Regions from separate parts of the Actinomadura sp. 9N215 genome, predicted to be linked through region 2. Evidence: riboswitches for the same ligand, from Rfam matches in the RefSeq annotation. Region 2 holds a riboswitch; the other holds the start of a gene.
What was found. Region 2 has a riboswitch for glycine ahead of gcvP (aminomethyl-transferring glycine dehydrogenase). Riboswitches for the same ligand answer to the same signal wherever they lie in the genome.
Positions count from the first base shown of each region.

Region 1: another riboswitch for glycine. It lies ahead of gcvT (glycine cleavage system aminomethyltransferase GcvT); the one in region 2 lies ahead of gcvP (aminomethyl-transferring glycine dehydrogenase).

Region 1 is NZ_JBIRBA010000001.1:294,888-306,768, forward strand. Features, by position in the region: gene ACH34T_RS01345 (M50 family metallopeptidase) at 1-1,041, opposite strand, end outside; gene ACH34T_RS01350 (FadR/GntR family transcriptional regulator) at 1,135-1,929, opposite strand; gene ACH34T_RS01355 (amino acid permease) at 2,086-3,630, shown strand; gene ACH34T_RS01360 (glutamine synthetase family protein) at 3,637-4,992, shown strand; gene ACH34T_RS01365 (aldehyde dehydrogenase family protein) at 5,058-6,464, shown strand; gene ACH34T_RS01370 (3-oxoacyl-ACP reductase) at 6,555-7,319, shown strand; glycine riboswitch at 7,403-7,498, shown strand; gene gcvT (glycine cleavage system aminomethyltransferase GcvT) at 7,664-8,821, shown strand; gene gcvH (glycine cleavage system protein GcvH) at 8,863-9,267, shown strand; gene glyA (serine hydroxymethyltransferase) at 9,271-10,527, shown strand; gene ACH34T_RS01390 (L-serine ammonia-lyase) at 10,583-11,881, shown strand, end outside.
Region 2 is NZ_JBIRBA010000005.1:290,285-302,165, reverse strand. Features, by position in the region: gene ACH34T_RS11585 (lactate utilization protein B) at 1-1,273, opposite strand, end outside; gene ACH34T_RS11580 ((Fe-S)-binding protein) at 1,312-2,040, opposite strand; gene ACH34T_RS11575 (DUF5999 family protein) at 2,319-2,522, shown strand; gene ACH34T_RS11570 (alpha/beta family hydrolase) at 2,638-3,306, opposite strand; gene gcvP (aminomethyl-transferring glycine dehydrogenase) at 4,595-7,465, opposite strand; glycine riboswitch at 7,640-7,734, opposite strand; gene ACH34T_RS11560 (flippase-like domain-containing protein) at 8,000-10,477, shown strand; gene ACH34T_RS11555 (MerR family transcriptional regulator) at 10,528-11,133, opposite strand; gene ACH34T_RS11550 (bifunctional nuclease family protein) at 11,674-11,881, opposite strand, start outside.

The DNA.
Region 1 (11,881 bases), on a different contig from region 2:
CATCACGAAGTAGGCGACCTTCTGCGACCCGGTGATGGTGTCGTCCGCGGCGACCTCGCCGCCGATGCGGCTGACGCCGACGACGCCGATCGGGCCGTTCGGGTCGCGATCCTCGCCGCCGAACGCCGCGTTCCAGACGCCGACCATCTTCTGCGGCATCCGCACCAGCGCGCCCGCCGTGCGCGAGGTCAGATCGCCCATCGTGCTCGCGACCGCGCCGGGCCCCTGCCGCTCGACCTCGCTGTCCGGGGTGATGCCGAGGAACCCGACGTTGACGACCTTGTCGGTGTCGTCCAGGTCGTACATCTTGTTGCGGGTGATGGGCACGTTCAGCCGCACGTCCTGCCCGCCGCGCCGGACGGTCATCGCCGCGGTCTCCCCGCCCGCCCCGCGGATCAGCTCCTGGAGCTGCCGGTAGTCGTCGATCTTCCTGCCGTCGAACGACACGATCCGGTCGCCCGCCTTCAGCCCGACCTGCTGGGCGGGGGTCGGCGTGGCGTTCGCCGGGCACTCCTTGAGCCCGGCCTGGCTGGCCGGGACCATGCACGGCTGGACCTCCCGGATCACGGGCTGGAGCTGGTTCGTGCCGATGCCCATCAGCAGGATCGCGAAGAACAGCACCGCGAGGATCAGGTTCATGGCGGGCCCGCCGACCATGATCAGCGCCTTCTGCCACCACTTCTTGGAGTAGAAGACGCGGTCCTCGTCGCCGGGCCTGACCTCCTCCAGCGCGGCGCCGCGCGCGGACTCGATGAGCCCCTGGAACGGGCCGGTGCTGGCCTGCCGCACCTGCCCCGGGGCGTCGCCCTTGCGCGGCGGCAGCATCCCGATCATGCGGACGTAGCCGCCGAGCGGGACCCACTTGACGCCGTACTCGGTCTCGCCGCGCCGCCACGACTTCATCGTCGGCCCGAACCCGACCATGAACTGGGTCGTCCGCACCCGGAACAGCTTGGCGAACGAGAAGTGCCCGAGCTCGTGCAGCGCGATGGACACCAGCAGGCCGAAGAACAGGATCAATGCTCCAGCCAGGTAGGCCATGCGGCTTGCCCCTCCGGTCGTGCACCCCGCGCACCGGGGGGTGATCTCCAGCAATCAACTCAGAGTACGTCAACGGTCCGCGTCCGGTTGAATCTAACCGAGGAAGCCGCGCAGCAGCGCCGCCGTGCCCTCCAGATGCTCGGCGACGGCGCGGTACGCGGCCCCGGGATCGCCCGCGAGGACGGCGTCGACGATCGCGGCGTGCTGGACGGCGGCGTGCTCGATGTTGCGGCCGAGGACGGGAATGGCGTTGAGCAGGTCGGTCACCCGCATCCGCGCGTCCGCGCAGGCCGCCGACAGCAGCGCCGACCCGGTCATCTCGGCGATGGTGAGGTGGAAGAGGGTGTCGAGGCGGCGGTACTCGTCCGGGCCGGCGGCGTTCAGCTCGGCCAGCCGGGTGCGGAGCAGCTCGCGCTGCGCGGCGGACAGGTCCGCCGCCGCGAGGATCTGGGCGGCGCCGGTCTCGACGGCCATCCGGTAGGTGAGCGTGCCGTTGAGGTCGTCGCCCATCTGCGCCAGGGCCCGCTTCAGGTCGGACTGGCGCGGTTTCGGACGCTCGTAGGTGACGAACGTCCCGCCGAACCGTCCGCGGCGCGACTCCACGTACCCCTCCTGCTGGACGACCCGGATCGCCTCGCGGAGCGTGACGCGGCTGACGCCGAGCAGCGGCGCCAGCTCCCGCTCGGGCGGGAGGCGCTCGCCGCGATCGACGACGCCGAGCTTGATCGCCTGGAGGAGCCGTTCCACGGTCTCCTCGAACGCGTTGCCCGTCCGGACGGGCCGGAACACCGCACTCGCGGCGAGATCCACCAGCCCCGAGCCACCCCCGGCAGGTCCGGCAGGCTCGGCGGGCTCGGCGGGTTCGGCAGGCGTGACGGGCTCGGGCATTGCCGTCCTTCGACCGCGGGGAATCTGGAAATTCCCACGTTACAGGTGCATTTCGGGGCGATCAGGGTCTTGACGTGGGGGCCGTCGCAAACATTAATGGTCTGTCGTTAGCCCATTATGGGCGACACCGAACCCCCTGTGGACGAGGAGGTGCTCGTGAGCCTCGACGAGCACAAGGCTTCCGCCGGCCCCGACCCCGTGTCCGACGACGAGAAACGGCTGCACGAGCTGGGCTACGCCCAGGAGCTCAGCCGGTCCATGTCCGGCTTCTCCAACTTCGCGGTCTCGTTCACCATCATCTCGGTGCTGAGCGGCTGCCTCACGTCCTACACCATCGGCCTCAAGGGCGGCGGTCCCGTCGTCATCAGCTGGGGCTGGCTCGGCGTCGGCGCCATGACGCTGCTGGTCGCGCTCGCCATGGCCGAGGTGTGCTCCAGCTACCCGACCGCGGGCGGCCTGTACTACTGGTCCGCCAAGCTGGCCAAACGGAACGGTCCAGCGTGGTCGTGGTTCACCGGCTGGTTCAACTTCATCGGCCAGGTGGCCGTCACCGCCGCGATCGTCTACGGCTCCGCCGCGTTCCTGAACCCGCTGCTCGACCTCCAGTTCGGGTACGACGTGTCACTCGGCCACACGTTCACGCTGTTCGCGATCCTGCTGGTCACGCACGCGCTGCTGAACCAGTTCGGCGTCCGGCTCGTGTCGCTGCTGAGCAGCGTCAGCGTGTGGTGGCACGTCCTCGGCGTCGCGATCGTCGTCGGCGTGCTGGCGTTCAAGCCGTCCCACCACCAGTCGGTGGGGTTCGTCTTCACCGAGTTCGTGAACGAGACCGGCTGGCAGTACGGGGCCTACGCGGCGCTGATCGGGCTGCTGCTGTCGCAGTACACGCTGACCGGGTACGACGCGTCCGCCCACATGACCGAGGAGACGCACGACGCGGCGCGGTCCGGGCCGAGGGGCATCGTCAACTCGGTGCTGATCTCGGTCGTGGCCGGGTGGATCCTGCTGCTCGGCGTCACGTTCGCCATCCAGGACTACGCGGCGGCGGTCGAGGGCGGCCCGGCGGCGATCTTCATCGCGGCGACCGGGGAGACGACCGGGAAGCTGCTGATCCTCGTCTCGTTCGGCGCGCAGTTCTTCTGCGGGATGTCGTCGGTGACGGCCAACTCCCGGATGATCTACGCGTTCTCGCGGGACGGCGCGCTGCCGCTCTCGTCCTTCTGGCACCGCATCAACAAGCGCAGCCGGACGCCGACCAACGCGATCTGGCTGGCAGCGGGCGGCGCGTTCGTCCTGGCCCTGCCCGCGATCTGGAATCTCACCGCGTACCTCGCGGTCACGTCGGTCGCGGTGATCGGCCTCTACATCGCGTACGTGATCCCGACGTTCCTGCGCCTGCGGCAGGGCGCCGACTTCAAGGCGGGCCCCTGGAACCTCGGACGCTGGAGCAAGCCGGTCGGCACGCTCGCGGTGGCGTGGGTGCTGTTCATCTCGGTGGTGTTCATGCTGCCGCCGGCCAACCCGATCAACAGGGACTCGTTCAACTACGCGCCGGTCGCGATCCTGGTGGTGCTCGGCGGCGCCGGGCTGTGGTGGGTGCTGTCGGCCCGCAAGTGGTTCAAGGGCCCGAAGGTGCAGGGCACCGCCGAGGAGCTGGCCGCCATCGAGAAGGAACTCCAGTCCCTGGGTAAGGAGAGTTAGAGAATCGTGACCACATCGCTCACCCTCGACGAGCTGCGCGGGGAGGCGGCGGCGGGCCGGATCGACACCGTCATCGTCGCGATCACCGACATGCAGGGACGCCTCCAGGGCAAGCGGCTCTCGTCCCGCTTCTTCCTGGAGGAGGTCGCCGGGCACGGCTCGGACGGCTGCAACTACCTGCTGGCCGTGGACGTCGACATGAACACGGTGGACGGCTACGGCATGTCGTCCTGGGACACCGGCTACGGCGACTTCGTCATGCGTCCCGACCTGGCCACGCTCCGCCGGATCCCCTGGCAGGAGGGGGCGGTGCTCGTCCACGCGGACATCGTCGCGGAGGACGGCGGCGACGTCGCGCCCTCGCCCCGGCAGATCCTGCGGCGCCAGCTCGCCCGGCTCGCGGACCGGGGCTGGGGCGCGTACGTCGGGACGGAGCTGGAGTTCATCGTCTACAAGGACAGCTACGAGGACGCCTGGACGAAGGCGTACCGGAACCTCACCCCGGCCAACCAGTACAACGTGGACTACTCGCTGCTCGGCGGCGCCCGCGTCGAACCGCTGCTCCGCCGGATCCGCAACGGCATGACCGGCGCGGGCATGTACGTCGAGTCGGCGAAGGGGGAATGCAACCTCGGCCAGCACGAGATCGCGTTCCGCTTCGACGACGCCCTCACGACGTGCGACAACCACGTCCTCTACAAGACGGGCGCCAAGGAGATCGCCGCCCAGGAGGGCATGTCGATCACGTTCATGGCGAAGCCGAACGACCGCGAGGGCAATTCCTGCCACGTGCACATCTCGCTCCGCGACGCGGACGGGCGTCCGGTCCTCGCCGGGGACGGGCCGCACGGCCTCTCCCGCCTGGGCGAGCACTTCATCGCGGGGCAGCTGGCGTGCCTGCGCGAGTTCACCCTGCTGTACGCACCGAACATCAACTCGTACAAGCGGTACCAGTCCGGCTCGTTCGCGCCGACCGCGATCAAGTGGGGCGTCGACAACCGGACGTGCGCGCTGCGGCTCGTCGGGCACGGGCCGTCGCTGCGCGTCGAGAACCGCGCGCCCGGCGGGGACGTCAACCCGTACCTCGCCGTCGCGGGGCTCATCGCCGCCGGGTTGCACGGCATCGAGCACGAGCTGCCGCTGGAGGAGCCGTTCGTGGGCAACGCCTACGCGGCCGACGCGGACACCGTCGTCCGGACGCTCCGCGACGCCGCCGCCGACTGGGGCCGCAGCTCCCTGGCCCTGGACGCGTTCGGCAAGGAGGTCGTCGAGCACTACGCCAACTACGCCCGCGTGGAGCTGGACGCCTACGACCGCGCCGTCACCGACTGGGAGCTGTTCCGCGCCTTCGAACGCCTTTGACCGTGGCCACGGCCGGGCCCGCGATCCAGCTCGGGGCCGCCGCACACCCAGGGGGGAAAGTGACCATTTCCAGCGAACCCGACCGCGCCGAAACAGGGGCCGGCGCGAGCGGATTCGACGTGGTGGATCCGGCGACCGAGGAGGTCGTCGAGACCGTCCGGATGGCGTCCGCCGGGGAGGCGGACGCGGCGGTGGAGCGGGCCCGGCGGGCGTTCGCGGGGTGGCGGGGCGTGGCGCCCGGGGACCGGGCGCGGCTGCTGCGGCGGTTCGCCGAGCTCGTCGACGCGCACGTGGACGAGCTCGCCGCGCTGGAGGTCCGCAACGCGGGGCACCCGGTGGCGCAGGCGCGCTGGGAGGCGGGGAACCTGCGGGACGTCCTGCACTACTACGCGGCGGCGCCCGAACGGCTCGCCGGACGGCAGATCCCGGTGGCGGGCGGGCTGAACGTCACGTTCGCGGAGCCCCTCGGCGTCGTCGCCGTGATCGTCCCGTGGAACTTCCCGATGCCGATCATGGGGTGGGGGCTGGCTCCGGCGCTCGCGGCGGGCAACACCGTGATCGTCAAGCCGGCGGAGCTGACGCCGCTGACGGCGCTGCGGGTCGGCGAGCTGGCGCTGGACGCGGGCCTGCCCGAGGACGTGCTGCAGGTGCTGCCGGGCGCGGGCCCGGTGGCCGGACGGCGCCTGGTCGAGCATCCGGACGTCCGGAAGGTCGTGTTCACCGGCTCCACCCGGGTCGGGACGGAGATCATGGCGGCGTGCGCGCCGGGCGTGAAGCGGCTGACGCTGGAGCTCGGCGGCAAGAACGCGAACATCGTGTTCGCCGACGCCGACCTGGAGAAGGCGGCCGCGACCGCGCCGTACGCCGTGTTCGACAACGCCGGGCAGGACTGCTGCGCCCGCTCCCGCGTCCTGGTCGAGCGCCCGGTGTACGACCGGTTCCTCGAACTGCTGGAACCGGCCGTCCAAGGGGTCGTCGTCGGCGATCCGCGGAACGAGAACACCGAGATGGGGCCGCTGATCAGCGCCGCCCACCGGGCGAAGGTCGCCTCGTACGTCCCGGCGGACGCGCCCGTGGTGATCCGCGGCGCCGCGCCCGCGGGGCCGGGATTCTGGTTCCCGCCGACCGTCCTCGCCACCACGTCCCCCGGGACCCTGCCGGCCTGGCACGACGAGGTCTTCGGGCCGGTCGTCACCGTCGTCCCGTTCGAGGACGAGGCCGACGCGATCCGGCTCGCCAACGACACTCCGTACGGCCTGTCCGGGTCGATCTGGACCCGCGACGTCGGACGGGCCCTGCGCGCCTCCCGCGCCGTCGAGGCCGGGAACCTGTCGGTGAACTCGCACTCGTCCGTCCGATACTGGACGCCGTTCGGCGGGTTCAAGCGGTCGGGCCTCGGACGGGAGCTCGGCCCAGACGCGCTCGACGCGTTCACCGAGACGAAGAACGTCTTCATCGCCACCGAGGAGTGAGCCAGCGTGACAGGAGCCGGAGCGACGGCAGCCGGAGCGACAGGAACCGAAACGACGGAAACCGCAGCGACGGAAACCGCAGCGACACCGATGCGGCGGCTTGAGGGCCGGGTGGCCGTCGTCACCGGCGGCGCCAGCGGCATCGGCCTCGCCACCGCGCGCCGCTTCGCCGCCGAGGGCGCGCGGGTCGTCGTCGCCGACGTCGACGAGACCCCCGGCAAGGCCGCGGCGAAAGAACTGGACGGCCTGTACGTCAAGGCCGACGTCACCAGCGAGGACGACGTGGCCGCGCTCTTCCGGACCGTCCACGACGCCTGCGGCCGCATCGACGTCGCATTCAACAACGCGGGCATCTCGCCGCCGGACGACGACTCGATCCTGAAGACGGGCCTGGAGGCGTGGAAGCGCGTCCAGGACGTCAACCTCACCGGCGTGTACCTGTGCTGCAAGCACGTCATCCCGTACATGCTCGACCAGGGCAAGGGCTCGATCATCAACACGGCGTCGTTCGTCGCGGTGATGGGCGCGGCGACGTCGCAGGTGTCCTACACCGCGTCGAAGGGCGGCGTCCTGGCGATGTCGCGGGAGCTGGGCGTGCAGTTCGCGCGGCAGGGCGTCCGGGTGAACGCGCTGTGCCCGGGGCCGGTCGACACGCCGCTCCTGCGGGAGCTGTTCGCGAAGGACCCGGAGCGCGCGGCGCGGCGGCTCGTGCACATCCCGGTCGGACGGTTCGCCGAGGCGTCCGAGATCGCCGCCGCCGTCGCGTTCCTGGCCTCGGACGACGCGTCCTTCATCACCGCCTCGGAGTTCCTCGTCGACGGCGGCATCTCCGGCGCCTACGTCACCCCCCACTGACCGCCCGGCCCGACCCGCGGGATCGGCCGGGCGGCGGGTGGTCGCACGGCGAAGCCGCTGCTAGCCTGGCCCGCAACAGCCGATGATCCCGTGCGGGAGAGTCCCTCGCAGCCGGTGGGGGACGCCGAAGGAGCAACCCCTCCCCGGAACCTCTCAGGCCCACGGACCGCACGGGCGAGGCAACCTCTGGAAAGCGGGGACCCTGTCCCCCGCCGAAGGTGCAAGCCCGTCCATGGAGATGGGTGAAGCTCTCAGGCGCCGATGACAGAGGGGGAGGCGCCGAGACGCCCGGTGCGCGAGTGGGACGATGGACCACGCGTGCCCGTGACGAAGGAGCCGAACCCATGCCCGCCGATCCGCCCGCGAAAAGCGCGAAGAACGCGGAGACCGCCGCCGACCCGGAGAGCGCCGACACCCCGGGAAGTCCCAGGAAGACGCCGCTGCACGACGTCCATGTGGACCTCGGCGCGAACCTCGTGGACTTCGCCGGATACCTGATGCCGCTGCGCTACAGGAGCGAGACCGCCGAGCACCAGGCGGTCCGCACCGGCGCCGGGCTGTTCGACCTGTCGCACATGGGAGAGATCTTCCTCTCCGGCCCCGGCGCGGGCGACGCGCTCGACCACGCGCTGGTCGGGAAGCTCGCGGCGATGCCCGTCGGCAAGGCCCGCTACACGATGATCTGCGCGCCGGACGGCGGCGTCCTCGACGACCTGATCGTCTACCGGCTCGCGGAGGCCACGTGGATGGTCGTGGCGAACGCCGCCAACGCCGACGTCGTCCGGGACGCGCTGGCCGAGCGGGCCGCAGGCTACGAGGCCGCCGTCGACGACCGGTCCGCCTCTTATGCGCTGATCGCGCTGCAAGGGCCGCGTTCACAGGAGATTCTCGAAGGTTTCACCGGCGCGCCGCTGGCCGACCTCAAGTACTACGCGATCCTCGCCGGACGGGTCGCGGACGTCGACGCGCTCGTCGCCCGCACCGGCTACACCGGGGAGGACGGCTTCGAGTTGTTCGTGGACGCGGCCGACGCCGTCCCGCTGTGGAAGGCGCTCGAACGGGTGGACGGGGTCGTCCCCGCCGGCCTGTCGGCGCGCGACACGCTGCGCCTCGAAGCGGGCATGCCGCTGTACGGCAACGAGCTGACCGCCGAGACGACGCCGTTCGAGGCGGGCCTCGGCCGGGTCGTGAAGCTGGACAAGCCGGGCGACTTCGTGGGGAAGTCGGCCCTGGCAGCGGTGGCGCAGACCCCGCCGGGCCGTAGGCTCGTGGGTCTGGTGGCGCAGGGGCGGCGCGCCCCGCGCAAGGGGTACCGGGTCGTCACGTCCGGCGGCGCGCCGTGCGGGATCGTGACGAGCGGCGCGCCGTCCCCGACACTGGGCGAACCGATCGCCATGGCGTACCTCGACAGCGGCGCCGCGGAGACCGGCCTCGCCGTGGACGTCCGCGGCCGGCACGAGCCGGTGGACGTGGTGCCCCTGCCGTTCTACAAGCGTTCCTGAAGTTCGGGGGGAGCCCCCGCAGTGAAGAGAGAGAAGTGATCGTGAGCGTTCCGGAGCAGCTCCGCTACAGCGAAGAGCACGAATGGGTGTCGGGCCTCGGCCCGGCTGGTTCAGCATCAGACGGCGGCATCGTCACCATCGGCATCACCGCGCACGCCGCCGACGCCCTCGGAGAGATCGTCTACCTTGAGCTGCAGCCGTCCGAGGGCGACGCCGTCGAGGCGGGCGAGCCGTGCGGCGAGGTCGAGTCGACGAAGTCGGTCAGCGACATCTACTCGCCGGTCAGCGGCGAGGTCACCGCGATCAACAGCGCGGTGGTGGACGAGCCGAAGGTGATCAACGACGACCCGTACGGCGAGGGCTGGATCTTCAAGGTCCGGGTGTCGGACGAGCCGGGCGACCTGCTCGACTCCGTGGCCTACGAGAAGCTGATCGAGGAGGCCTGACCGGTGCGCCTGCACGACCCGCTCGCCGCCGCCGACCCGGAGGTGGCCGAGGCCGTCGCCGCCGAGCTGCGGCGGCAGCAGTCCACCCTCGAAATGATCGCGTCGGAGAACTTCGCGCCCGTGTCGGTGCTGGAGGCGCAGGGCTCCGTCCTGACGAACAAGTACGCGGAGGGGTACCCCGGCAGGCGGTACTACGGCGGCTGCGAGTTCGTCGACGTCACCGAGCAGCTCGCGATCGACCGGGCCAAGGCGCTGTTCGGCGCGGAGCACGCGAACGTCCAGCCGCACAGCGGCGCGCAGGCCAACACGGCGGTGTACTTCGCGCTGCTGCAACACGGGGACACGATCCTCGGGCTCGACCTCGCGCACGGCGGGCACCTCACGCACGGGATGCGGCTGAACTACTCCGGCAAGACGCTGAACGTGGTGCCGTACCACGTCCGCGGCGAGGACGGCCTCGTCGACATGGACGAGGTCGCCGCGCTCGCCGCCGAGCACCGCCCGAAGATGATCGTGGCGGGCTGGTCGGCGTACCCGCGGCAGCTGGACTTCGCGGCGTTCCGGGCGGTCGCCGACGCGGTCGGGGCGCTGCTCATGGTCGACATGGCGCACTTCGCGGGGCTCGTCGCGGCGGGGCTGCACCCGTCGCCCGTCCCGTACGCGGACATCGTCACGACCACGACGCACAAGACGCTCGGCGGCCCGCGCGGCGGGCTGATCCTCGCCCGCGAGGAGTACGGCAAGAAGATCAACTCGGCGGTGTTCCCCGGCATGCAGGGCGGCCCGCTGGAGCATGTGATCGCCGCCAAGGCCGTCGCGCTGAAGATCGCCGCGTCGGACGAGTTCCGCGCCCGGCAGGAGCGCACCGTCGAGGGCGCCCGGCTGCTCGCCGACCGCCTCCTCGCCGAGGACTCCGCGAAGGCCGGCGTCAAGGTCCTGACCGGCGGGACGGACGTGCACCTCGTGCTGGTCGACCTCGTCGGCTCCGACCTCACCGGACGCGACGCCGAGGACCGCCTGCACGACATCGGCATCACCGTCAACCGCAACGCCGTCCCCAACGACCCGCGGCCGCCGATGGTGACGTCCGGGCTCCGGATCGGCACGCCCGCCCTCGCGACCCGCGGCTTCACCGCCGGCGACTTCGCGGAGGTCGCCGACGTCATCGCGCTGGCGCTGCAGCCGTCCTTCGACCGCGACGCCCTGTCGGCGCGCACGAAGGCCCTGGCTGACAAGCATCCCCTGTATCCCGACCTGTGATTTCTCCGCGCCCCCTCGCTCACCGGCGAGGGGGCGCAGCTACAAAGGGGTAGCAATGGCCATCAGCGTTTTCGACCTCTTCAAGATCGGCATCGGGCCTTCGTCGTCCCACACCGGCGGACCCATGGCCGCCGCGCACCGCTTCGCCCGCGGACTGCACCACGACGGCCTTCTGGAGAAGACGGCGACCGTCCACGCCACCCTCTACGGCTCGCTCGGCCTCACCGGAAAGGGCCACGGCAGCGACAAGGCCGTCATCCTCGGCCTCGAAGGCGACAAACCCGAACTCGTCGACGTGGACAAGGTCGACGAACGCCTGGAGGCGATCCGCGAGCGCGGAACGCTCCACCTCTTCAACGACCACGACATTCCGTTCGCCGTCAACGAGCACCTCATTTTCGAACGCAAGGAATCGCTCCCCGGCCACCCCAACGGAATGCGCTTCACCGCATTCGACGACTCGGGCAACGAACTGCGCACGAAGGTGTACTACTCGGTCGGCGGCGGCTTCATCCTGGACGAGAACGCCACCGGCGCCGACCGCATCAAACCCGACGACACCGTCCTGCCCCACCCGTTCGACACGGCCGCCGAACTCCTCGAACGCTGCCGCGACACGGGCCTTTCCATTTCCGCGCTGATGCTGGAGAACGAGAAGGCGTTCGGCCGCTCACCCGAGGAGATCCGCCAGGGGCTCCTCGACCTCTGGGACGTGATGCGCGCCTGCGTCGCCCGGGGCTACACCCGCGAGGGCCTCCTCCCCGGCGGCCTCAAAGTGCGCCGCCGCGCGCCCCAGCTCCACCGCCAGCTCTCGGTCGAGAAGCCGTCCGACCCCCTGCACGCCATGGACTGGGTCACCCTCTACGCCCTCGCCGTCAACGAGGAGAACGCCGCGGGGGGGCGCATCGTCACCGCCCCCACCAACGGCGCCGCCGGCATCGTCCCGGCCGTCCTGCACTACTACGACCGCTTCGTCCCCGGCCACGACGACGAGGGCGTCGTCCGCTTCCTCCTCACCGCGGGCGCGATCGGCGTCCTGTTCAAGCAGAACGCCTCCATCTCCGGCGCCGAGGTCGGCTGCCAGGGCGAGGTCGGCTCCGCCTGCTCCATGGCCGCCGCCGGCCTCACCGAGGTCCTCGGCGGCACCCCCGAACAGGTCGAGAACGCAGCCGAGATCGGCATCGAGCACAACCTCGGCCTCACCTGCGACCCCGTCGGCGGCCTCGTCCAGGTCCCCTGCATCGAACGCAACGCCGTCGGCGCCATCAAGGCCATCAGCGCCGCCCGCATCTCCCTCCGCGGCGACGGCCGCCACTTCGTCTCCCTCGACAAGGCCATCAAGACCATGCGCGAC
Region 2 (11,881 bases):
CCATCGTCCACGCGAGGCCGCGCATCAGCATCAGCTCAGGCGTCGGGACGGGACGCCGCCGCCGCGACTCCACCACCCGGCCGCGCAGATGGACCAGCACGTCCGGGATGTCGATCTTCACCGGGCAGACGTCGGCGCAGGCGCCGCACAGCGTCGACGCGTACGGCAGGGACGCGTCGGCCGCGCCGTCGACGCCGCGCAGCTGCGGGGTGAGGATCGCGCCGATCGGCCCCGGATAGACCGGGCCGTACGCCCGGCCGCCCGTCCGCTCGTAGACGGGGCACACGTTCATGCAGGCCGAGCAGCGGATGCAGCGCAGCGCTGCGCGTCCGACCTCGTCGGCGAGCGCCCGGGTGCGGCCGTTGTCGAGCAGGACGAGATGGAACTCGCGCGGCCCGTCGCCCGCCGTCACGCCCGCCGACGTCGCGACGTACGGGGTCATCCGGTCACCCGACGACGAACGCGGCAGGAGCTGGAGGAACACCTCCATGTCCGCCCAGGTCGGGACGACCTTGTCGATGCCGGCCACGCTGATCAGCGTGTCGGGGAGGGTGAGGCACATCCGCGCGTTGCCCTCCGACTCCAGGACCACGAGCGTCCCGGTCTCGGCGACCAGGAAGTTCGCGCCGGTGACGGCGACGCGGGCGCGCAGGAACCGCTCGCGGAGATGGGTGCGGACGGCGGCGGCCAGCGCGCCGGGATCGTCGGCCAGGTCGGGCCCGGCGGACGGCATCGTCCGCCGGAACAGCTCCCTGATCTCGGCGCGGTCGCGGTGCAGCGCGGCCGACAGCAGGTGGGACGGCTCGTCGCCGCCGAGCTGGACGACCAGGTCGGCGAACGCGGTCTCGTGGACGGCGACCCCGGCGCGGGCCAGCGCGCCGGTCAGGCCGATCTCCCGGAGGGTCGCCGACGACGCCTTGACGACCTCGTCCGCGCCCGCCGCCCGCACCAGGCCGGTGACGATACGGCACGCCTCGCCGGCGTCCGCCGCCCAGTGCACCGTGCCGCCCGCCTCGGTGACGGCGCGCTCCAGCTCCTCCAGGTGGGCGTCGAGGTCGAGGAGCGTGGCGTCCCCGATGGCGCGGCCGGCCTCGCGGAGGTCGTCCCAGTCGGCGAGCTCGGCGGCAGCGGCGGCCTCCCGCTCACCGGCCGCCGCGGTCGCGACGCGCAGGTTACGGCGGAGGCCGGTATCGGCCAGCGCGGACCGCGCGGCGGCGGCGAACTTCGGCATCGGCAGTGCGACCGTCCCGCCCGTCCCGGGACCCGGCCTCATCCCGGCGGCGGAGGGCGTCGTCCCTTGGGAGGACCCGGTCACGCCGGCCCCGTCTCGGCGAGGATCTCCGCCAGATGCATGGTCCGGACGCCGCCGCGCAGCCGCGACAGCGCCCCGCCGATGTGCGCGAGGCAGGAGTTGTCGACCGCGCAGACCACGTCGGCGCCGGTGTCGCGGATGTGCCGCACCTTGTCGGCCACCATCGCGACCGACACGTCGGAGTTCTTCATCGCGAACGCGCCGCCGAACCCGCAGCACTCTCCGGCCGCGGGCAGTTCGACCAGGTCAAGGCCCTTGACGGCGCGCAGCAGCCGCAACGGACGGTCCGCGACGCCGAGCGTCCGCACCGACTGGCAGGACGGATGGTAGGTCACCCGGTGCGGGAAATAGGCCCCCACATCGGTGACGCCCAGGACGTCGACCAGGAACTCCGTCAGCTCGTAGACGGTCAGGCCTTCCGCCGCGCGGGCCAGGCCGGGGTCACGGGCCGTCCGCGCGATCCGCGGGTAGCCGTCGCGGACGGTGGCCGCGCAGGACGCCGACGGCGCCACCACGACCTCGGCGTTCTCGAAAGCGGCGGTGTAGGCGCGGGCCAGGTCGGCGGCCTCGCGGTGGTAGCCGGTCGTCCAGTGGATCTGCCCGCAGCACGTCTGCCCGGGCGGGTACGCGACCTCGTGTCCGAGCCGTTCCAGCAGGACCGTCGCGGCCTTCCCGGTGCCCGGGAACAGCGCGTCGTCGAAGCAGGCGACGGACAGGGCGACCCGCACCGGCCTCACTCCCCCCACGCCTCGCAAAGCCCGTTCCCGCCGAACATCGTAGGGGCTTCACGCCACGACGGCGTGTCGTTCGCCGTCCGTTAGCGTGCGGAAGGGACGCTGGCCCTGGCACCTCCGAGTGAGACGGGTCACAACCCCCCGTACTCCGGTACCAACGGACAACCGTCCCAACGGGCTATGGCCGGTGAGTGCGAACCGTTCCACACTGAGAGGCGTCAGTAAAGGAAAGCACCACAACCGACCCAGTAGTTGAGACCGGAGGCACCACGATGTGCCCGCACCAGCCACCCTGTCCCTCGCACCACGCACCTGATCGCGACGCCGCCCGGACGCTGGCCTCCCACCCCGAGCAGGGGTGGAGCCTCCTGTGCAACGGCGTCGTGCTCTTCGAGGACACCGGTGAGCTGCTGCCCGACGGGGGAATCATCGCACCGCACCGGCCGACGGATCCGCTGGCTCCGTCCGCCGCCTGAACGACGTCCACGGGGGACTAGTTCAAACGGGTGATCATCCTCGGGGGCACGGCCACCTGCCCACGACCTCCGGGCCCGCCCGCGGGCCCGGAACCGCAGACCGCCACCAGGACCGCTAGGGCCCGCCCGTCCGCACCGGACGGGCCGCCCGCCCTCGCAACCCCGCCCACCTCCGCAACCAGGGCTCCGCCGCCCTCCCGACCGCGGCGGGGTCCCGGTTCAGGTCATGCCGCTCCCCCGCCAGCACCATGACCGCCGTCGCGTCCGCCTCGTCCGGCACGCCGAACGGGTCCCGGTCTCCGTTGACGACGACGACCTCCACGCCCGCCGAACGCAGCTCGTCCACCCGTGTCTTCTCCGGCCTCCCCGGCGGGTGCAGCGGGAACGCCAGCGCGAGGACGCCCGCCGCGCCCGCGTCCTTCGCCGTCCGGCACGCCACCCTGGCGCCGTTGCTCCGCCCGCCCTGCACGAGCGGGACGTCCCCGACCCGCGCCCGCAGCATGCCGACGATCTCCAGCCACGCCCCGTCCTGCTTCGCCGCCGGACCGGGCGCGCGGCGGCCCGCGAACCGGAACGGCTGCGTCACCCGCGCGACCGCGCCGCCGAGCCCGAGCGCGGTCTCCCGGACGGCGAGCAGGTCGGGCGCGTCCACGCTCCCGTTCGAACCGTGCGTCAGGACCAGCAGGAACGCCGGGGCTGCGACCTCGTCCAACGCCACCCCGGCCGGCCCGTGCGCCGTCACGACCTTCACCCGTCCACCGTAGCCCGCCGCCTCAACGATCATCGCGGTGACCTGGGTGAACGGACAGCATGACCGGCGGCGAACGGCGCGGGGCCGGCGGCTAGCGGTCGGGACGGTCGGCGGCGTCCGTTGCGAGGCGGAGCCGCTCGGCGAAGCTCTCCTGGAGAAGCGGGCCCCACGCGTAGTCGCTGGGGACGCGCACGAGATGGTCGCCTTGCCGACCATCTCGTGCGCGCCGCCCGCCCGCCGGTCCTTCGCGGCGTCGGCCTGCCGGACGGCGAGCAGCGCGTACATGTGGTCGAGCGCGCCGAACACCTCGCCGGCGAGGGCGGGGAGCGTCCCGTCCGACACGGCCTGCTCGACGACGGGCTCCCACCACAGGTCGGCGGGGTCGGCGTCGTCCTCGCCGAAGTCGCGGCGGAGCCGCGCCCTGACCTGGCCCGCGGTCGCCGGGTCGGCCAGCCCGCGCCGCCACACCTGCGCCGCCTCGCCGGCGCGGCCGCGCAGCGGCAGCGTCCGCGCCAGCAGCTCGGTCGCCAGCGGCCCGACCTCCGGGTCGGACGGCTCCTCCCCCAGCGCCGCGCCGAACGAGCCGATCGCCTGATCGAGGTAGGCGATGCCCAGCGCGACGGCGAGCCGCGCGTACGCGTACGGGGCGGCGCCGCGGTCGATCAGCTTGAGCCCGGCGGCGAGGATCCGCTGCGCCCGCGCGGGCTCACCGCGCTCCAGGTGCCGCTGCGCGAGGTCGTGCGCGGCGGGCGGGCCGTACTCGGCGTCGCCCGTCGCGATCACCGCCTCCCAGTGGCCGCGCGCGTCGTCGAACTCGCCGGCGTCGTCGGCGATCCGGGCGAGCGCGAGATGCGCGGGCGGCAGGTACGCCGGGTTGCCGAAGTCGACCACGACCCGCCACGCGGGCGCCGCCTCCGCGTGCTCGCCGGCCCGTTCGTGCGTGAGCGCCAGATGGTAGGCGGCGCGCGGGCCGTACTCGGGGTCGCCGGTGGCGATCGCGGCCCGGTCGGCGTCCCGGGCACGCGCCACGTCCCCGGCGTCGTCGAGGACGACCGCAAGCCCGAGCGCGGCCTGCGCCCGCCAGGACGTCTCGCCGAGCTCCAGCACCCTCTCGAACAGCAGCGCCGCACGCCCGGCCTCGCCGTTCTCGGCGAGGTTCCGCGCCTCCTCGCACAACTGCGCCGGGTCGTCGGTCACGGAACTCATCAGCCTCTGCCCTCTGGAGTCGGGGGTCCGGAGAGAGCCTAGCGACCCCCCGACGCGGCGTCTCGCGACGCCGCCGGTCAGTCTCCGAAGCGCCGGTCGGTCTCCGAAGGCCCGGTCAGTCTTCGAAAGCCTCGGGGGGCGGGCAGGAGCAGACGAGGTTGCGGTCGCCGTAGGCCTGGTCGATGCGGCGGACGGGCGGCCAGTACTTGTCCTCGCGGAGGGCCGGGACGGGGTAGGCGGCCTCCGCGCGGGTGTAGGGGTGCTTCCAGTCGTCGGAGATCAGGCTCGCGGCGGTGTGCGGGGCGTTCTTGAGCGGGTTGTCCTCGTGGTCGTAGCCGCCGTCGGCGACCCGCTGGATCTCCCGGCGGATCTCGATCATGGCGTCGCAGAACCGGTCGAGCTCGGCGAGGTCCTCGGACTCGGTCGGCTCGATCATCAGGGTCCCGGCGACGGGGAAGGACAGGGTCGGGGCGTGGAAGCCGTAGTCGATGAGGCGCTTGGCGACGTCCTCGGCGGTGATCCCGGTCTCCTTGGTGATCTTGCGGAGGTCGGCGATGCACTCGTGCGCGACGAGGCCGTTGCGGCCGGTGTAGAGGACCGGATAGTGCGGGGCGAGGCGGGCGGCGAGGTAGTTGGCGGCGACGATGGCGCCCTCGGTGGCGGCGGTCAGGCCGTCCGGGCCCATCATCGCGATGTACGCCCAGGAGATCGGCAGGATGCCCGCCGAGCCCCACGGGGCGGCGGAGATCGGCCCGACGCCGCCCTCCGGCCCGGCTTCGGCGCGCAGCGGGTGGTTCGGGAGGAACGGGGCGAGGTGCTCGCGGACGCCGATCGGGCCGACGCCGGGACCGCCGCCCCCGTGCGGGATGCAGAACGTCTTGTGCAGGTTGAGGTGCGAGACGTCCGAGCCGAACTCGCCGGGACGGGCCAGGCCGACGAGGGCGTTGAGGTTGGCGCCGTCGACGTACACCTGCCCGCCCGCGTCGTGCACGGCCGCGCATACGTCGGTGATCGTCTCCTCGAAGACGCCGTGCGTGGACGGGTACGTCACCATGATCGCGGCGAGCCGGTCGCCATGCTTGCCGATCTTGGCGTGCAGGTCGTCGAGGTCGACGTTGCCGCCGTCGTCGCAGGTCACGACGACGACGCGCATCCCGGCCATGACGGCGCTCGCCGCGTTCGTGCCGTGCGCCGACGACGGGATCAGGCACACGTCCCGGTGCCCGTCCCCGCGCGACGCGTGGTAGCCGCGGATCGCCAGCAGCCCGGCCAGCTCCCCCTGGGAGCCCGCGTTCGGCTGCACGGACACCTTCGCGTATCCGGTGATCTCGGCGAGCGCGTCCTCCAGCTCACCGATCAGCTCGACGTACCCGGCGGCCTGGTCGACGGGCGCGAACGGGTGGATGTCCGCGAACTCCGGCCAGGTGATCGGCTCCATCTCGGCGGTCGCGTTGAGCTTCATCGTGCAGGACCCGAGCGGGATCATCGAGCGGTCGAGCGCGACGTCCCTGTCCTGGAGCCTGCGCAGGTAGCGCAGCATCGCCGTCTCGGAGCGGTGCGCGTGGAAGACGGGGTGGGTCAGGTAGGGGCTCTCGCGGCGCAGCGTGCCGGGCAGCGCCTCAGCCGCCCTGCCGGGCTCGGGGGCGCCGAACGCCTCCAGGACGGCGGTGACGTGCGCGGGCAGCGTCCTCTCGTCGCAGGCGATCCCGACGTGGTCGGCGTCGACGGGCCGCAGGTTGACGCCGCGTTCGAGAGCCGCCTCGGCCACCTGCGCGGCACGTCCGGGCACCCGGGCGAGGACGGTGTCGAAGAACGCGCCGTGCACGACCTCCACGCCGCCCTCGCGCAGCCCGGCGGCGATCTCGGCGGCGCGGCGGTGCGCCCGCTGCGCGATCGCGGCGAGCCCCTCGGGCCCGTGGTAGACGGCGTACATGGCCGCCATGACGGCGAGGAGCACCTGCGCGGTGCAGATGTTGCTGGTGGCCTTCTCCCGGCGGATGTGCTGCTCGCGGGTCTGCAGCGCCAGCCGGTGGGCGGGCGCACCGTCGGCGTCGACGGACACGCCGACGAGCCGTCCGGGGAGCTGCCGCTGGATGCCCTCGCGGACCGCCATGTAGCCGGCATGCGGGCCGCCGAACCCGAGCGGGACGCCGAACCGCTGCGCCGAGCCCACCGCGATGTCGGCGCCGGACTCGCCCGGCGGGCGCAGCAGCGTCAGCGCGAGCAGGTCGGCCGCGACGACCGCCTGCGCGCCGCGCTCGTGCGCCTGCGCGATGACGGGCTCCAGGTCGCGGACGGCGCCCGATGCGCCCGGGTACTGCAACAGCACGCCGAACACGTCGCCCTCGGGCAGCCCGCCGGACAGGTCGGCGACGACCACCTCGATGCCGAGCGGGACGGCCCGCGTCCGGACGACCTCGATCGTCTGCGGGAGCACGTCGGCGTCCACAAGGAACGTTCCCGGCTCCTTGCGCTTGGTCACCCGGTGGGCGAGGGCCATGCCCTCGGCGGCGGCGGTGGCCTCGTCCAGCATGGACGCGTTCGCGACCGGCAGCCCGGTCAGGTCGCTGACGACGGTCTGGAAGTTCAGCAGCGCCTCAAGGCGTCCCTGGGAGATCTCCGGCTGGTACGGGGTGTAGGCGGTGTACCAGCCGGGGTTCTCCAGCACGTTCCGCATGATCACGCCCGGGGTGATCGTCCCGTGGTAGCCGAGGCCGATCATGGACGTGCGGACGGTGTTGCGGGCGGCGAGCTCGCGGAGGCGGTCCAGCGCGGCGGTCTCGCTCAGCGCGGGCGGCAGGTCCAGGGGCCGGGACGTGCGGATCGCGGCCGGGACGGCGGCGTCGATCAGCGCCTCGACGCCCGCGTAGCCGATGGCGGCGAGCATCCTCGCCTGGTCGTCGGGCGACGGGCCGATGTGCCGGTCGGCGAACGCGGCGCGCGGATGCTGCGGCGCCGCCACGGGCGCGAAGAACTGGGCGGTCATGGAGAACCTCCTGGCTGCTGCGGTCGCTCAGGCGGGCCGCCTGGCGCGCGGGCCGGGCGGCCTGTCTCCCCCTCTGTCATCGGCACCTGAGAGCTTCACCCGCGCCGCGGGGTTTCCCCTTCGGTGAGCCGCCTTCCCGGGACGCGGGAATCGACGCCTGCTTTCCAGAGGTGCCTCGCCCGAGCGGTCCTTTTGCCTGAGAGGTTCCGGGGAGGTTGCCCCTTCGGCGCCCCACGCTGGCGGCGTGGGATCTCTCCCGCACAGGGTCGACGGCATGTCCTGCACAAACCCTACCCAAAGATCGGATCCCGTGATCGCACCGGATCGTCGTCAGGCCCGTCCCCGCGCGGGCAGGCGCCGTACCAGCCAGTACGATGTGCATTCCCACCTGGGACGGAACGGGCCACGGGCGACGCGGACGGAGATGGGCTGCGGGGTGAGAGCGCGACGCCGGCGGGCGCCCGCCGTTCGACGGCGCACCACCGGTTCTGGGACGCTGATCGCGATGGCGGATGGGCAGAGCGGCGGTACGGCGTGACGCAGACCCACGACGGCGCGGTGCCCCCGCGGCAGGACGCGCCCGCGGGCGTGCCCGTCGACGAGCCCGCCCAGCCCGACCGGATCCGCCGCCCCGCCGACGCGTTCCGGTTCGCGGCGTCCGTCGTGGGGCTCGCGGCGGTGATGCTGGTGGTGTCCATCGCGCAGCAGACGACGCACGGCCTGCACACCGACATCGCGGAGGGCGCCGCGCACGCGCCGCGGCTGCTGCTGTCGCTGGCGACGCTGGTGTCCAGCTTCGGCGTGCTGGCCGTCCCGATCGCGTTCGGGATCGAGCGGCTGTTCCACAAGGACGGGACGCGCGTCGCGATCGCCCTGCTCGCCGCCATGATCGCGTTCGGGGTCACGGTGGGCCTGGACGACCTGGTGGTGCGGGGCGCGCCCGGCGGCGTCCTGGACTCGCTGATCTGGGGCGGCACGGAGACCGCGCCGGTGCACACCGACATCGCGCCGGTGATCGCGTTCGTCAGCGCGGTCGGGATGGCGGGCCGCGCCCGCTGGCAGACCGCGACCTGGGCGATGATCGGGCTGGCGGCGCTGACGGGCCTCACCGCGTCCTACGCCTCGGTCGCCGCGCTGGCCGCCACCTACTTCCTCGGGCGCGCGATCGGCCTCGGCACCCTGTACGCGGTCGGCACCCCGAACCCGCGCCCGCCGGGGAAGGCGGTGGTGGCGGCGCTCGAACGGCTCGGGCTGCGCCCGGAGCGGGCCGCGCGCCTGGACGAGCCCGACGACGGCGCCGAGGAGACCCGCCGGTACGGGGTCGTCCTCGCGGCCTGTCCGGAGAACGGGCCCGGCGCCCGCGTCCCGGCGGGACGCGGCGCGCACGGCGACTGGGACCTGGAACTGCACGTCCTGGACCGCGACCAGCAGACGGCGGGCCTGCCCTACCGGGTGTGGCGGCTGCTGCGGCTGCGCGCCACGACGACGGGGCGGGCGCTGCGCTCGCTGCGCCGGTCCCTGGAGCAGGAGTCGCTGATGGCGTACGCGGTGGACGCGGCGGGCGTCCGCACCCCGCGCCTGGTCGGGACCTCGGAGGTCGGCACTGAGGCGGCGCTGCTCGCGTACGAGCACGTCCCGGGACGGCGGCTCGCCGACCTCTCCGACGAGGAGATCACCGACGCCCTGCTGACGGACGTGTGGCGGCAGTTCCGCGCCCTCCAGGCGGGACGGCTGGCGCACCGGCGGCTCCAGGACGGCGCGATCCTGATCGGCGACGACGGCGGTGCCTACATCACCGACCTGCGCGCCGGGGAGATCGCGGCGGGCGACCTGGCGCTGCGGCTCGACCTGGCGCAGCTCCTCACGACGCTGGCGCTGCGGACGGGCCCGGAACGGGCCGTCGGCACCGCCGCGGCCGTGCTCGGCGAGGAGGCCCTCGCCGCCGCGGTGCCGCTGCTGCAGCGGGTGGCGCTGTCCCGGGAGACCCGCGCCGCGCTGCGCAACGACCGCGACCTGCTGACCCGCATCAGGGAGCAGATCGTCCGGCTGAAGCCGGAGACGGAGGTCGCGCCCGCCAGGCTGGAACGTTTCCGTCCCCGGACGATCTTCAGCATCGTGGCGCTGTCGGTCGCGGCGTACATCGTCATCCCGCAGGTCGCGAGCCTGGACATCGGGACGATGACGGCCACCGCCAGCTGGTACTGGGTGCTGGTCGCGCTGGGCGCGGCCGCGCTGACCTACGTCGCGGCGGCGCTCATGCTGATGGGGTTCGTCCCAGAGAAGCTGCCGCTCGGGCGCACCGTCCTGGCCCAGCTCGCCGCGTCGTTCGTGAAGCTCGTCGCGCCCGCCGCCGTCGGCGGGGTCGCCGTCAACACCCGCTACCTGCAGCGCTGGGGGATGCGCCCGGGCCAGGCCGTCGCGAGCGTCGGCGCGTCGCAGCTGGTGGGCCTCGTCACGCACATCCTGCTGCTGATCCTCTTCGGGTTCCTCACCGGCTCCACGACGAAGGCGACCCAGGACCTGGCGCCGTCCCGCACGGTCGTCATCGCCGTGCTGTCGCTCGGGCTCCTCGCCGGGCTGGCGCTGACGGTGCCGCGCGTCCGGCGGGAGGTCACGACCCGCCTGAAGAGCATGTTCTCCGGCGTCGTGCCCCGCCTGGTGGACGTCCTGCAGTCCCCGAAGAAACTCACCACCGGCATGGGCGGGACCCTCCTGCTGACGCTCGCGTTCGTGCTGTGCCTGGACGCGTCCATCCGCGCGTTCGGCGGGTCGCTGCCGCTGACGTCCGTCGTGGTGGTCTTCCTCACCGCGAACGCGCTCGGATCCGCCGCGCCGACGCCCGGCGGCCTCGGCGCTGTCGAAGGCGCCCTCACCTTGGCGTTGACGATCTCAGGGCTGTCCGCGGAGACGGCGACGTCCGCCGTCCTGCTCTACCGGCTGCTCACCCTCTGGCTGCCCGTCCTGCCGGGCTGGGGGGCGTTCACCTACCTGCAGCGCAAAGAGGCGCTGTAGTCAAGGGGCGCTCTGGTCGGTGGTGGTGCTGTGGCCGGGTGGCGCTGTCGTCATCCCGTGCGGCGCGCGCGGCGCCGGTTGGCCAGCTCGTCGTGCAGGTGCTCGGAGCCGTCGTCGTCAGCGGCGGCGGCGCGCTCACCGGGAAGTTCCGCGAGGCTGCCCTCCACCTCCTGCCACACCCGTCCGAGCGCGATGCCGAACACGCCCTGCCCGCCCTGCAGAAGATCGACGACCTCGTCGGCCGACGTGCACTCGTACACGCTGACGCCGTCGCTCATCAACGTGATCTGCGCCAGATCCTGCACGCCGCGATCACGCAGATGGCTGACGGCCGTGCGTATCTGCTGCAGCGACACCCCCGTGTCGAGGAGCCGCTTCACGACCTTCAGGACGAGGATGTCGCGGAAGCTGTACAACCGCTGGCTCCCCGACCCGTGCGCCGACCGCACGCTCGGCTCCACCAGCTTCGTCCTGGCCCAGTAGTCCAGCTGCCGGTAGGTGATCCCCGCCGCTGCGCATGCCGTCGGGCCGCGGTAACCGACATCCTCCGGCGGCGCCGACACCCGCGTGTCGAAGAGCAGACCCTGCTCTCCGGCGCGCTGGGACGCCATATGCCTCTCGGGGGTCGCCTTGCCCTCGCCGCTGCTCACCGCCACGCGGACCTCCGGCTCCAAATCATCCCGTGGCGCTTCGTCAAGGGGGTTTGACGAATTACACCACGGGTGTTCCACCAGCACGGTAGGTGCCGGTCAGGGTGGGGTCAACGTTCACCGTCGGCGCGTCGCATGCCCGGATGAACCGGCTTCACGTGGGCAAACGGTGCTTGTCTGCATTTCTCTCCTCCTTCGGCCCTGGAGGGCCTCCATCGTCGAGAAACGCGTGCGATCGCTGCATCGCTCCGGCTCGCCTGGCGGCTCGCTGCGCGATCAGGTTTCTCGCAAGCTCGAAACCTGCCTTCGGACGCGATCGCGACGCCCCAGGTTGTCGCGGGGTTGCGGTGGTGGCTGAGGTGGTCGCACAGGGCAGCCACCGGCAGGCGATCAAGCTCATCTTCAAGAATCCCCAGGAACAGGGATAACAAACCCCACTGCTCGCCCGCGATCGTGGCCCCAGGCTATCTCGCCGCGAGGCCGGTTCCCGGCAGGCTCGCCCTGCGGACGGAAGGCGCACGCTTTGCGCACGCACCTCGCCCGCTGTCAGCCCGCGCGGCCGAAGTCTTCCGGGGAGATGGTGTCGAGGAACTCGCGGAACTTCTCCACCTCGTCCTCTTGTTCGTCCGGGATGGCCACGCCGGCCTCTTCCAGGACGTCCTCGCTGGCGAAGATGGTGGCACCGGTGCGGAGGGCGAGGGCGATGGAGTCGGACGGGCGGGCGCTCACCTCGACGCCGTTGGAGAAGATGAGG